DNA from 2 places in the Kitasatospora sp. NPDC050543 genome. Region 1 is predicted to be linked to the other one. Evidence: predicted binding sites of a transcription regulator. Region 1 holds the regulator's gene; the other holds the start of a gene.
What was found. Region 1 encodes HspR, which represses chaperone genes until heat shock. Its sites were predicted from a motif close to TTGAGNNNNNNNNNCTCAA; they were not measured.

Region 1 (6,130 bases):
CCGCGCCCAGTTCCAGCAGCTCACCGCCGACCTGCTGGAGCGCTGCAAGCACCCGTTCCACAACGTGATCAAGGACGCCGGCATCTCGCTCTCCGAGATCGACCACGTCGTCCTGGTCGGCGGCTCGACCCGTATGCCGGCCGTCGCCGAGCTCGTGCGCGAGCTGACCGGCGGCAAGGACGCCAACAAGGGCGTCAACCCGGACGAGGTCGTCGCCATCGGTGCCGCGCTCCAGGCCGGTGTGCTCAAGGGCGAGGTCAAGGACGTCCTGCTGCTCGACGTCACCCCGCTGTCCCTCGGTATCGAGACCAAGGGCGGCATCATGACCAAGCTGATCGAGCGCAACACCACGATCCCGACCAAGCGCTCCGAGATCTTCACCACGGCCGAGGACAACCAGCCGTCCGTGCAGATCCAGGTCTACCAGGGCGAGCGCGAGATCGCGGCGTACAACAAGAAGCTCGGCATGTTCGAGCTGACCGGTCTCCCGCCGGCCCCGCGCGGCCTGCCCCAGATCGAGGTCACCTTCGACATCGACGCCAACGGCATCATGCACGTCGGCGCGAAGGACCTCGGCACCGGCAAGGAGCAGCGGATGACCGTCACCGGTGGCTCCGCGCTGCCGAAGGACGACATCGAGCGCATGATGCGCGAGGCCGAGCAGTACGCGGAGGAGGACCACAAGCGCCGCGAGTCGGTCGAGACCCGCAACCAGGCCGAGCAGCTCGTCTACTCGACCGAGAAGTTCATCGCGGACAACGCCGACAAGCTCCCGGCCGACGTCAAGACCGAGGTCGAGACGGCGATCGCCGAGCTGAAGGAAGCCCTCAAGGGCGAGGACATCGCGGCGATCCGCGAGGCCACCGAGAAGGTCTCCACCACCGCCCAGAAGCTCGGTACGGCGCTCTACGCCAACGCCGACGCCGCGGGTGCCGCCGGCGCGGGTGACGACGCCGCGGCCGGTGCCAAGGACGACGACGTGGTCGACGCCGAGATCGTCGACGACGAGAAGCCCAAGGGTGGTGCGACGGCATGACGGAGAAGCCGCAGGGTGCTGAGCCCGGCGACGACTCCGCCGCCGAGGAGGCCGTCATCGCGGCAGCCGAGGAGGCTGCCGCGGCGGGTGGCGCGGAGGATCTGGCCGCGGCCAAGCGTGAGCTGGCCGAGCGGACGGGTGACCTCCAGCGTCTCCAGGCCGAGTACCAGAACTACCGCAAGCGGGTCGAGCGGGACCGTCTGACGGTCCGCGAGATCGCGGTCTCCAACATCCTGGAGTCCCTGATCCCGGTGCTGGACGACATCGGCCGGGCCCGCGAGCACGGCGAGGTGACGGGCGGCTTCAAGTCCGTCTCCGACAACCTGGAGACGGTCGTCGCAAAACTCGGCCTCCAGCAGTTCGGCAAGGAGGGCGAGCCCTTCGACCCGACGATGCACGAGGCCCTGATGCACAGCTACTCCTCGGACGTCACCGAGGACACCTGTGTGCAGATCCTCCAGCCGGGCTACCGGATCGGCGAGCGGATCATCCGCCCGGCGATGGTCGCGGTCGCGGAGCCCCAGCCGGGCACCCAGACCACGGCCGCCCCGGACGCCGAGCCCTCGGAGGCCGACAAGGCTGACGGTGGCGCGGAAAGCTGACAATCTGTGCGCTGCGGAGTCGTACGTCGTCCAGTACGACGGCCGGCTCCGCAGCGCCGTATTGACCGGCTCCGGTCCGGCCGGCAACGGTCCGGCCGGTGCCGGCCCTAGTGACTCTGGCTCGATCGACTGTGGGAGGTGGCGGCAGCCATGAGCGGCAAGGACTACGTGGAGAAGGACTACTACAAGGTCCTCGGCGTGCCCAAGGACGCCACCGCCACCGAGATCAAGAAGACCTACCGCAAGCTGGCACGCGAGTTCCACCCGGACGCCAACACCGGCGACGCCAAGGCGGAGGACCGCTTCAAGGACATCTCCGAGGCCTACGACGTCCTGTCGGACGACAAGCGCCGCAAGGAGTACGACGAGGCCCGCAGCCTGTTCGCCAACGGCGGGTACCGGGCCGGCGGCGGCCCGGGCGCCGGCAGCTACAGCTTCGACTTCGGTGACCTCTTCACCGGCACGCAGACCACCGGCGCGGGCGGCGGCGGCATCGGCGACGTGTTCGGCGGCTTGTTCGGCCGCGGTGGCCGGCAGGCCCAACCGCGCCGCGGCGCCGACGTCGAGACCGAGGTCACCCTCAGCTTCGAGGAGGCCGTGGACGGCGCGACCGTCCCGCTGCGGATGACCAGCCAGGCCCCCTGCCGGACCTGCACCGGCACCGGTGCCAAGAGCGGCACCACCCCGCGGGTCTGTCCGACCTGCGTCGGCGCCGGGACGGTCAGCCGGGGCCAGGGCGCGTTCGCGCTCTCCGAGCCCTGCCGGGACTGCAAGGGCCGCGGCATGATCGTCGACGACCCGTGCCCCGACTGCCACGGCAGCGGCCGGGCCAGCTCGGCCCGCACCATGCAGGTGCGCATCCCGGCCGGCGTGCAGGACTCCCAGCGCATCCGGCTCAAGGGCAAGGGCGCCCAGGGCGAGCGCGGCGGCCAGCCCGGCGACCTGTACGTCACCGTGCACGTCGACCCGCACCCCGTGTTCGGCCGCAAGGCCGACAACCTGACGGTCACCGTGCCGGTCTCCTTCCCAGAGGCCGCGCTGGGCGGCACCATCGAGGTGCCGACACTCAACGGGCCGTCGGTGAAACTCAAGCTGCCCGCCGGGAGCGCCAACGGCCTCACCCTGCGGGCCCGTGGCAAGGGCGCCACCCGTAAGGACGGCACCCGCGGGGACCTGCTGGTCACCGTGGAGGTCGTGGTACCGAAGCACGTCACCGGCGACGCGCTGTCGGCCCTGGAGCAGTACCGCGAGGCCACGGCCTCGGAGGACCCGCGGGCCGCCCTGTTCCGGGCGGCGGAGGGAGCGTGAGCACCAGATGAACCGTGACTCGATCGGCGTCGGACTCGGCGAGGGCCTGCCAGGCGGCCCCCGTGTCGGGCGGGGAGCACCGGCCGGTGCGGGCGGCCGCGCCTCGCACTACGTCCTCACCGAGGACACCCCGGTCTATGTGATCTCGGTCGCCGCCGAGCTCTCCGGCCTGCACCCGCAGACCCTGCGGCAGTACGACCGGCTCGGACTGGTCTGCCCCGACCGCACGGCCGGGCGCGGCCGGCGCTACTCCGCCCGGGACATCCAGCAGCTGCGCGAGGTACAGCGGCTCTCCCAGGACGAGGGCATCAACCTGGCCGGCATCAAGCGGATCATCGAGCTGGAGAACCAGGTCGCCGCCCTGCAGTCCCGGATCGGCGAACTGGCCGACTCCCTGGAGGGCGCGGCCAGCGCGCTCCAGCAGCGCGAGGCCGCCGTCCACGCCTCCTACCGCCGCGACCTGGTGCCCTACCAGCCGGCCACCCAGTCCAGCGCACTGGTCGTCTGGCGCCCGAAGCGGTAGCGGGCCGGCAGGTTCCACGTACGGGCTGTTGGCGCCCCCCGGACAGCGGGGTGCCAACAGCTCTGGCGCATGCGTAAAGTGCTCGATGGTGAACTGGCGTCCGATGATGGACATCGGATCGGGCTTCCTGAATGATCGTTCAATCGCAGGGCAAGGTCGCCAGAGAGCCTGGAGGACAGGGAGACCGCGGATGAGCGCAACGGGTGGGACAGAGTCCGGGACGGGCCACGAAGAGGTCATCTCGCACGAGGCGCGGGCGCTCTACCTACAGGTTCTCGCCGCCGGGGGCCGGCTAGCGGCCTGCGATCCCGCCGCGGAGCGGTCCAAACAGGAACTCCTCGAACTGGGCCTGCTCATCCCCGACATCGACGATCCGTCGGCCGCGACAATTGCCGATCCGGCCCGAATAGCGGCCCGGCTCAGCAGCCATTGGCAGGATCAGGCCCTTTCGCTGCTCAGCCGCTCGATATCCGCCCCGAAGGCATTCCAGGAACTCAGCCAGGCCTACGGGACGCTCGGTCAGAAAGTCGAGAGCGGCGGGCCGATCGAGTACGTCTACGGAGGCTCCGAGATCAACCAGCGGCTGGAGTGCCTGGTTGAAGGTGCCTCGAAGGAGGTCCTCACCGCCCAGCCGGGCGGCAGTCGGCCACAGGACGCCATCCGCAGGCTCGCCGACCGGGACATCCTGCTGGTGCGCCGCGGTGTCGCACGCCGGACGATCTACCAGCCCAGCGCCCGCTACTCGGCTCCGACCCGGCAGTACGTGGAGCGGATGACCGAGCAGGGCGCCGAGGTCAGAACGCTCGCCGAGCCGTTCACCCGGCTGATCGTCGTCGACCGGGAGGTCGCGGTGATACCGGCTCAGGGTGACAACGCCAGAGCAGCCTTCATTCACGACCCCGCAGTCGCCGCCTATCTCACCGAGTCCTTCGAAGGACTCTGGAGCCGGTCGATTCCCTTTCCCGGCGCCACCGAAGTCCCCCAGGAAGTCATCTCAAGGCTTCGCATAAAGATCCTCAGGATGATGATCCAGGGTGTGGGCCACCGGGTCATCGCCAGAAGCCTGGGGATCAGCGAGCGAACACTCGCCCGGCATATCGCCGAGTTCCGCGAGGAGTACGACTCCGAGACGCTCTTCCAGCTCGGCTGGCGGATGGCGCAGCATCCTCCGCACCTCATCGACACCGAAGAGGGCCCTGCGATCCAGGGCTGACGGCCGGCCTCGGTCCGGCTAGTTCCCCCAGTGCCAGTCCTCCATCGTCGTCACCACGAGGGTCTGGGCCGGCAGCGCCTCGTTGGCGACAGCCTGGCCCCAGTGCCAGTCGGCCAGGACCACCGAGTCGGAACTGGAATCGCTGTCCACGCGGACCGTGCCCGACCCGGTCACCACCGCGCCACCCCAGTGCCAGTCGTCCGGAGACGACGCAGTGACGGCCGCAAGGACTGCGGCGGCCGCCAGTGCGCGGATCAAGGCGCGGGGTACACGTCGCATGTCACGACTCCTTGTCATGTATCTGCTATAACCGATGGTGCACGCATGCCACCCACAGCAGTCCTCAGGCGCGTTGCAGCGAAGAGCGGTGCGCAAGTCATCAAAGCCTGACCGGCAGGGCCACGCAAACGTCTGTCCGGCAAAGAGAGTGTCATTCTCTTGCCAGGCAGAAACATGACACCCGTTCGATGAAACTCTCCGGGCCGGTCCAGGCCCCAGATCGTCACGGTGTCATCTGTCTGCCAGACATGCAGATGCCACCCCCATCCGGTGGACGGCCTGCGGTGCCTGCCGAGACGATCAGTGCACACCCCATCGGTATTTGGGGTGGACATCACTGGAAATGCACATTTCAACAACTCATCGAGCGCCCCCGACTCGACGAGCAGCAGCCGTACACCCCCCTCCAAGACCACATCGCCCGCTGGGACTCGGCACTGCCCCGGTCGGCCATTCCACGGAGTCGACAATGAGCGATCGACACTCTCCCCTCGGTGCGTCCTCGGCCACCGAAGGCCGACGAGCCCGCGTGTTCCTGGCCGCGCCGCTGATGCGGCTGACCGGACCGGCCGACAGCGTGGTGACCCTGGCCAGCCGTACCCGCCTCACCACCCTGCGCTCCACGCTGCTGCGCAGCGGCGCCGCCGTGTACAGCGCCCACCACAGCGACGCCTGGTCGGTGGCCGACCGCGCCCCCGAGCCGCGGGTGCCCTCCGACTTCCGGGCGCTGCAGACCGCCGACCTGGTCTTCGCGTACGTCGGAGCGCCGCTGTCCGCCGGGGTGAGCCTGGAGCTCGGCTGGGCGTCGGCGCTGCGCAAGCCGGTGGTGCTGCTGGTGGACGAGGCGATCACGCACAACCCGCTGATCGCCACCATCGAGCAGGTCGCCCCCGTGCTGCCGCTGGTGTTCGACGACACCTGGTCGCAGGAGGCGCTGCACCACACCGTGGAGACGGCGCTCGACTGGGCCGGCATGGCGCTCTCCCTGCGCGAGGGCTTCTGGACGGCGCCCGGCGAGCAGTTCACCATCCCCCGTCAGCAGCCGCCGGCCGTCGGCCCCTTCGACTACTGGGCCACGGGCGCCGCGACCGGCTGAACCCGCCGAACCCGCCGAACGGGCTGAACCGGCCGCACCGACCGGACCCGCCGAACCCGTCGGGACGTCAGTC
Region 2 (6,130 bases), on a different contig from region 1:
TCTGCGCGGCGATCTTCCGCAGCACCCGGGCGATCGAGCGCTCCAGACTGCGTACGCCCGCCTCCCGGGTGTACTCGCCCGCCAGCCGGCGCAGCGCCGCCTCGTCGAGCGTGACCTCCTCGGGTTTCAGGCCGGCCCGCTCCAGCTGCCGGCCCAGCAGGTGGTCCCGGGCGATGACGATCTTGTCGTCCTCGGTGTAGCCGTCCAGGCGGACCAGCTCCATCCGGTCGAGCAGCGGCTCGGGGATGGCCTCCAGCACGTTGGCGGTGGCGAGGAAGACCACGTCGGAGAGGTCCAGCTCGACCTCCAGGTAGTGATCGCGGAAGGTGTGGTTCTGCGCCGGGTCCAGCACCTCCAGCAGGGCGGCCGCAGGGTCTCCCCGGTAGTCGGAGCCGACCTTGTCGATCTCGTCGAGCAGCACCACCGGGTTCATCGAGCCGGCCTCCCGGATCGCCCGGACGACGCGGCCGGGCAGGGCCCCGACGTAGGTGCGCCGGTGGCCGCGGATCTCCGCCTCGTCCCGGACGCCGCCGAGCGCGACCCGGACGAACTTGCGGCCCATCGCCCGGGCCACGGACTCGCCGAGCGAGGTCTTGCCGACGCCCGGCGGGCCGACCAGCGCCAGCACCGCACCGCCGCGCCGCCCGCCGACCAGGCCGAGGCCCTGCTCCTCGCGCCGCTTGCGCACGGCCAGGTACTCGACGATGCGGTCCTTGACGTCGTCCAGGCCCGCGTGGTCGGCGTCCAGCACCGCGCGGGCGCCGGCGATGTCGTACGCGTCCTCGGTGCGCTCGTTCCAGGGCAGTTCGAGGACGGTGTCCAGCCAGGTGCGGATCCAGCTGCCCTCGGGCGACTGGTCGGAGGCGCGCTCCAGCTTGTCGACCTCCTTGAGGGCGGCCTCGCGGACCTTCCCGGGCAGGTCGGCGGCCTCGACCCGGGCGCGGTAGTCGCCCTCCTCGTCGGCCGGCTCGCCGTTCAGCTCGGCCAGCTCCTTGCGGACGGCCTCCAGCTGGCGGCGGAGCAGGAACTCCTTCTGCTGCTTGGCGACCCCCTCCTCGACGTCCTTGCGGATGGTGTCGTTGACCTCCTCCTCCGCGAGGTGGTCGCGCAGCAGGGTCAGCGCGTACTCCAGGCGGGCGATCTGGTCCGCCTCCAGGAGCACCTTGAGCTTCTGCTCGGCGGTCGCGAACGGCGCGTAGCCGATGTTGTCGGCGAGCTCGCCGACGCCCTCGATCTGGGCCACCCGGTCGACGATCTGCCAGGCGCCGCGCTTGCGCAGCCACTGGGTGGAGAGGGTCTTGTACTCCTTGACCAGCTCGGCGGCCCTGGCGGGCAGCGGCTGGCCGACGGCGGACTCCCGGAACGGGGCCGTCTCCACCCAGAGCGCGGCGCCGGGGCCCGTGGTGCCGACCCCGATCCTGACCCGGCGCACGGCGCGGACCAGCGCGGCCGGATCCCCGTCGGCGAGCCGGCCGACCTGCTCGATGGTGGCCAGCGTGCCGGCCGCCGCGTACGAGCCGTCCACCCGCGGGACCAGCAGGACCTGGGGCTTGGCCGAGCCGGCCGCAGCCGACCTGGCGGCCTCGACGGCGGCGCGCACCTCGGTGTCGGACAGGTCCAGCGGGACGACCATGCCCGGCAGGACGACCTCGTCGTCCAGCGGCAGTACGGGCAGGGTGAGCGGTGTGGACGTCGATGCCATGATCTCTCCCCAGTCAGCGAACTTGAGTTGACCTGACTAAGGTTTGGCGGGCACCGGTTGTTCCCCGGCAATTGTTCGCCGTGAGCGAAAGGACGAATGCGCAGGCGAGAGGGCCTCTGAAGGCTCCCTGGACGGACCTTCGAGGGGGGCCGGGAGCAGGCCCGAGGGGCGAGGCGCCGGGCAACGCCCGACGAGGCGTGCGACGGAGACCACCGGACCCGGCGAGCCCATGGCGCCCGGTGCGCCGGGCCTGACCGGCAGGCCGCCGCACCGGACGTGTCCGGCGTGCCCGCTACGCCCGGTCGAGGACCGCCGCCCGCCCGCGCCGCGCGGACTGCACCCGCTTCGGCCCGCGCGCCCGGGTGGGCCGGCCGGGCCCCCGCCGCAGCCAGCGCCAGAGCGAGATCCCGACCAGCAGCGCGGCGGGGTGCCCCACCCCGGTGACCAGATCCTGGTCGGAGACGATCTGGTCGACGATCATCAGGCCCGCGCCACCCAGCGCCAGCAGCCGCCCGCGCGGACCGAGCAGCCCCGCGAGCGCGCCGAGGCTCGCCAGCACGCCGTAGCTGACGCCGATGTCGAGGGAGTCCAGCGCCTGCGGGTCCAGTCGCCCGGTGCACACCGCGACCAGCACCACCGCCTGCGAGAGCAGGGTGGCGGCCACGTGCCCGGCCGCGAAGACCGCAGCCGCCCGGGCCGACCCCACCCGCCGCTCCAGCGGGGCGACGGTGAAGGCGAACGCCCACAGGTACGGCATCCAGACCGGCCCGGCCACCCAGAAGCCGCTCAGCAGCAGCGCGCGCACCGGGTGGTGCAGCAGGTTGTGCCCGTCCGAGCTGGAGAGCTGCTGGAGGTGGCGCACCAGCTCGGGGTCGGCGAGGCAGGAGAAGCAGGTGGTGGCCGCGAGCACGGCCAGGTATCCGAGGGCGAAGGGGTTGCGGCGTGGCGTCGGCACCCGGCTCAGCACCCAGCCGACCACGCCGATGCGCAGCCCGTACCGCAGCGCGCCGTACGGCGGCCCGGCCGGCGCGGCACCGTCGGGTCCGGGGGCGCGCCCTGGAACCGCCATGCCGCCTCCACTCCGCACCCGTCGCGCGCCGCGCACGATGCGTCCGGTGCCCTGCTCCGCGCCCTCTGACGCCGCCCGCATGGCCGCCGGGATGCCCGGCGGCGAGCTTGTCGTGCTCACGATACGTCCACTACCTGGGAGATACCTGTGTATTGCCCGTGAGGATCACCGGGCGCATGCCCGGAACACGGGCCCGAAGTTGGTCCGGACCAGCGGTCTGTTTACGCACGAGTAGCAATACTTCACGTGAGTCTGCCATCAACTCGACGGCATACGCACAGTTCCAGGGGATATTTTCGCCGGGTAAGGTATCGGCCCGTGCCCTCTCCCGAGCGGCGCGGATCCGGCCACGAGGCCGGTCCACGGGTCGGAAATGTCCGGTCCACCTGCCGGGAAGCACCCGCTGTCCGTACGCTGCGATGTGCGTGAGAGGTGAGCAGCCCACACCTGCGCACCTGTCACGCCGGGCAGGGACGGCGGGCGGCCCGGCACAGTCCACGACGGAACAAGACTACGAGCGGAGCCCCGCCATCCCCACAGATGGCCGGCCCGCAGCCCTGGGGGCGGTGGCGTGACCGTGACAGAAATACAGCAGGACAACAGCAACACCAGCAGCGCGGTGAGCAGCCAGCGCAGAGTGCTGGTCGTGGAGGACGAGCCCACGATCGCCGAGTCGATCGCGGCCCGGCTGGGCGCGGAGGGCTTCAAGGTCGCCGTGGCCCACGACGGCCCGGGCGCCGTCGACGGCTTCCACACCTGGCAGCCCGACCTCGTGGTGCTCGACATCATGCTGCCCGGCTTCGACGGCCTGGAGGTGTGCCGCCGGATCCAGGCGCAGCGCCCGGTCCCGGTGCTGATGCTGACCGCCCGCGACGACGAGACGGACCTGCTGGTCGGCCTCGGGGTCGGCGCGGACGACTACATGACCAAGCCGTTCTCGATGCGCGAGCTGGCGGCCCGGGTGAACGTGCTGCTGCGCCGCGTCGAGCGCGCCCAGCAGGCGGCCAGGACGCCCACGCTCGGCTCGCTGCGCTTCGGCGAACTGGAGATCGACCACGTCCAGCGCCGGGTACGGCTCGCCTCCGGCGACGTCCACCTGACGCCGACCGAGTTCGATCTGCTGGCGTGCCTCGCCGCGCAGCCGCGGGCGGTGCTCACCCGTGAGCAGCTCCTGGCCGAGGTCTGGGACTGGACGGACGCCTCCGGCACCCGCACGGTCGACAGCCACGTGAAGGCGCTGCGCCGGAAGATCGGCGCGAGCTGGATCCGCACCGTGCACGGCGTCGGCTACGCACTGGAGGCACCGGTCGCCTAGCGGCCCGCAACGCACGACCGGCTGGGCCACCGGGGGGCCCATGCCGTCGCACCGCTCGCTCCGAGCACCGCTCGCCGGGCGCCGCTCATCCTGGGCACCACGCGCCCTGAACGCCACGCGTCCCGAGCACCGCTCGTCCCGAGCACCACGGGGGATCAGTCAGAGGACACATGACCTTTCCACAGCAGCGCAACGGGGACACCGAGGGCGCCCGCCCACCGAGCCTGGCCAGTCGGGCCGCGAGCCGCGTCTGGGCCGACATCCGGCCACTGGACCCGGTGCGGTCGATCAAGGGCAAGCTCGCCCTGCTGGTGATCGTCTCGGTCTTCCTGGCCACCGGCATGGTGGTCGTCGCGATCCGGTCGGAGACCCAGATCCGGATCATCATGATCTTCTCGATGATCGCCTCCCTGCTCTTCATGCAGTTCCTCGCCCACGGGCTGACCGCCCCGCTGCGCGACATGACCGCCGCCGCCCGCGCGATGGCCGGCGGCGACTACAGCCGCCGGGTCGAGGTCTCCTCCCGCGACGAGATCGGCGAGCTGGCCGCGACCTTCAACAAGATGGCCGCCGACCTGGAGGCCGCCGACCGTCACCGCCGTGAGCTGGTCGCCAACGTCTCGCACGAGCTGCGCACACCGATCGCCGCGCTGCGCGCCGTGCTGGAGAACGTGGTCGACGGCGTCGTCCAGCCCAATCCGGCCACCCTGGGTGCCGCGCTGGAGCAGACCGAGCGCCTGGGCCGGCTGGTCACGCACCTGCTCGACCTCTCCAAGCTGGACGGCGGCGTCGTGCCGCTGGACGCCCGCCCCTTCGAGGTACGGCCCTTCCTGGACGGCGTGCTGCGCGGTGTGACCGTGGACGGCGCGACGGCCGGCGGGGCGTTCTCCCGGCGCGGCGACGTCCGCCTGGCACTGGAGGTCAGCCCGGTCGGGCTGAGCGCCGTCGCCGACCCCGAGCGGTTGCACCAGGTGGTCGCCAACCTGGTCGACAACGCCTGCAAGCACTCCCCGCCCGGTGGCACCGTGACGGTCCGGGCCCGGCCCGGCACGGAGCCCGAGGGCCTGCTGTTGGAGGTCGAGGACCAGGGGCCCGGCATCCCGCTCCAGGACCGCGACCGGGTCTTCGAGCGGTTCAGCCGCAGCGGCACCGCGACCGCGCAGGGACCGGGCAGCGACGGCGGCACCGGCCTGGGGCTGGCGATCGCGCGCTGGGCGGTGGACCTGCACGGCGGGCAGATCGAGGTGGCCGAGGCCGCCCGGGGCTGCCGGATCGAGGTCCGGCTTCCCGGCCCGCGCTGAGCGGGCCCGGAGACCGGCCGGGCCGGGCGCGGATCACGCACCCGGCCATCCAATGTCACAAACGTGGGACAAAGGGCGGCGGACCCTGGAATCCTGACCCCAGGGCGACAAGGGTAGGCTTTGTCCTAGTTTGAAGGGGAAATAGCCTTGATCAGACTCGATCGCTTCCCCACCTGTGGAACTTTCTAACGTTCAATTTCGGCCAAACTGCAGGTCGGGACTGTGATCTGGACGACGCCTGGCCCCCGGGGACTGCGCGATCACTGGTCAGGGGCGTAGCCTTAATCCCCGCTGTCCAACCATCCCAAAAGGAAGCGGAAGAGGGCGGTTGCCGCCGTGTCGCCACAGTCCCCTGAAACCCCCAACAGCTCGGCCCCACGCACCAGGCCGGAGCCCACCGGCTTCGGACCCAATGAGTGGCTCGTCGACGAGATCTACCAGCAGTACCTCCAGGATCCCGACTCGGTCGACCGAGCCTGGTGGGACTTTTTCGCCGACTACAAGCCCGGTACCGAGGTGACTCCAGTGACCCAGGCCGCGACCCAGGTCGGCCCCACGCCGACCACCGTTGCCGCCCCTGCCCCTGCCGCCGCTGCGACGGCGGCCCCGGCCGCCGCTGCGCCCGCCGCACCCGCGGCCGCGCCGGCCGCCGCCGCACCGCTCGCCGCGGTGCCGGCCGCGCCCCCGGCCCCGAAGGCAGCGGCCCCCGCCGCCGCGCCCGCGGCTGCCGAGGCCGGCCCGGA

Region 2: a site for HspR is predicted at 1,725-1,743, ahead of lon (endopeptidase La). Genes of this name have one in related genera too.

What each region holds. Positions count from the first base shown of each region.
Region 1 covers NZ_JBITGZ010000006.1:72,099-78,228, reverse strand. The annotation lists gene dnaK (molecular chaperone DnaK) at 1-1,036, shown strand, start outside; gene grpE (nucleotide exchange factor GrpE) at 1,033-1,638, shown strand; gene dnaJ (molecular chaperone DnaJ) at 1,789-2,946, shown strand; gene ACIBH3_RS09665 (heat shock protein transcriptional repressor HspR) at 2,954-3,469, shown strand; gene ACIBH3_RS09660 (helix-turn-helix domain-containing protein) at 3,555-4,682, shown strand; gene ACIBH3_RS09655 (hypothetical protein) at 4,701-4,961, opposite strand; gene ACIBH3_RS09650 (hypothetical protein) at 5,431-6,057, shown strand; gene ACIBH3_RS09645 (LuxR C-terminal-related transcriptional regulator) at 6,125-6,130, opposite strand, start outside.
Region 2 covers NZ_JBITGZ010000001.1:118,490-124,619, forward strand. The annotation lists gene lon (endopeptidase La) at 1-1,702, opposite strand, end outside; gene ACIBH3_RS00495 (rhomboid-like protein) at 1,995-2,771, opposite strand; gene ACIBH3_RS00500 (response regulator transcription factor) at 3,349-4,086, shown strand; gene ACIBH3_RS00505 (sensor histidine kinase) at 4,257-5,387, shown strand; gene ACIBH3_RS00510 (multifunctional oxoglutarate decarboxylase/oxoglutarate dehydrogenase thiamine pyrophosphate-binding subunit/dihydrolipoyllysine-residue succinyltransferase subunit) at 5,724-6,130, shown strand, end outside.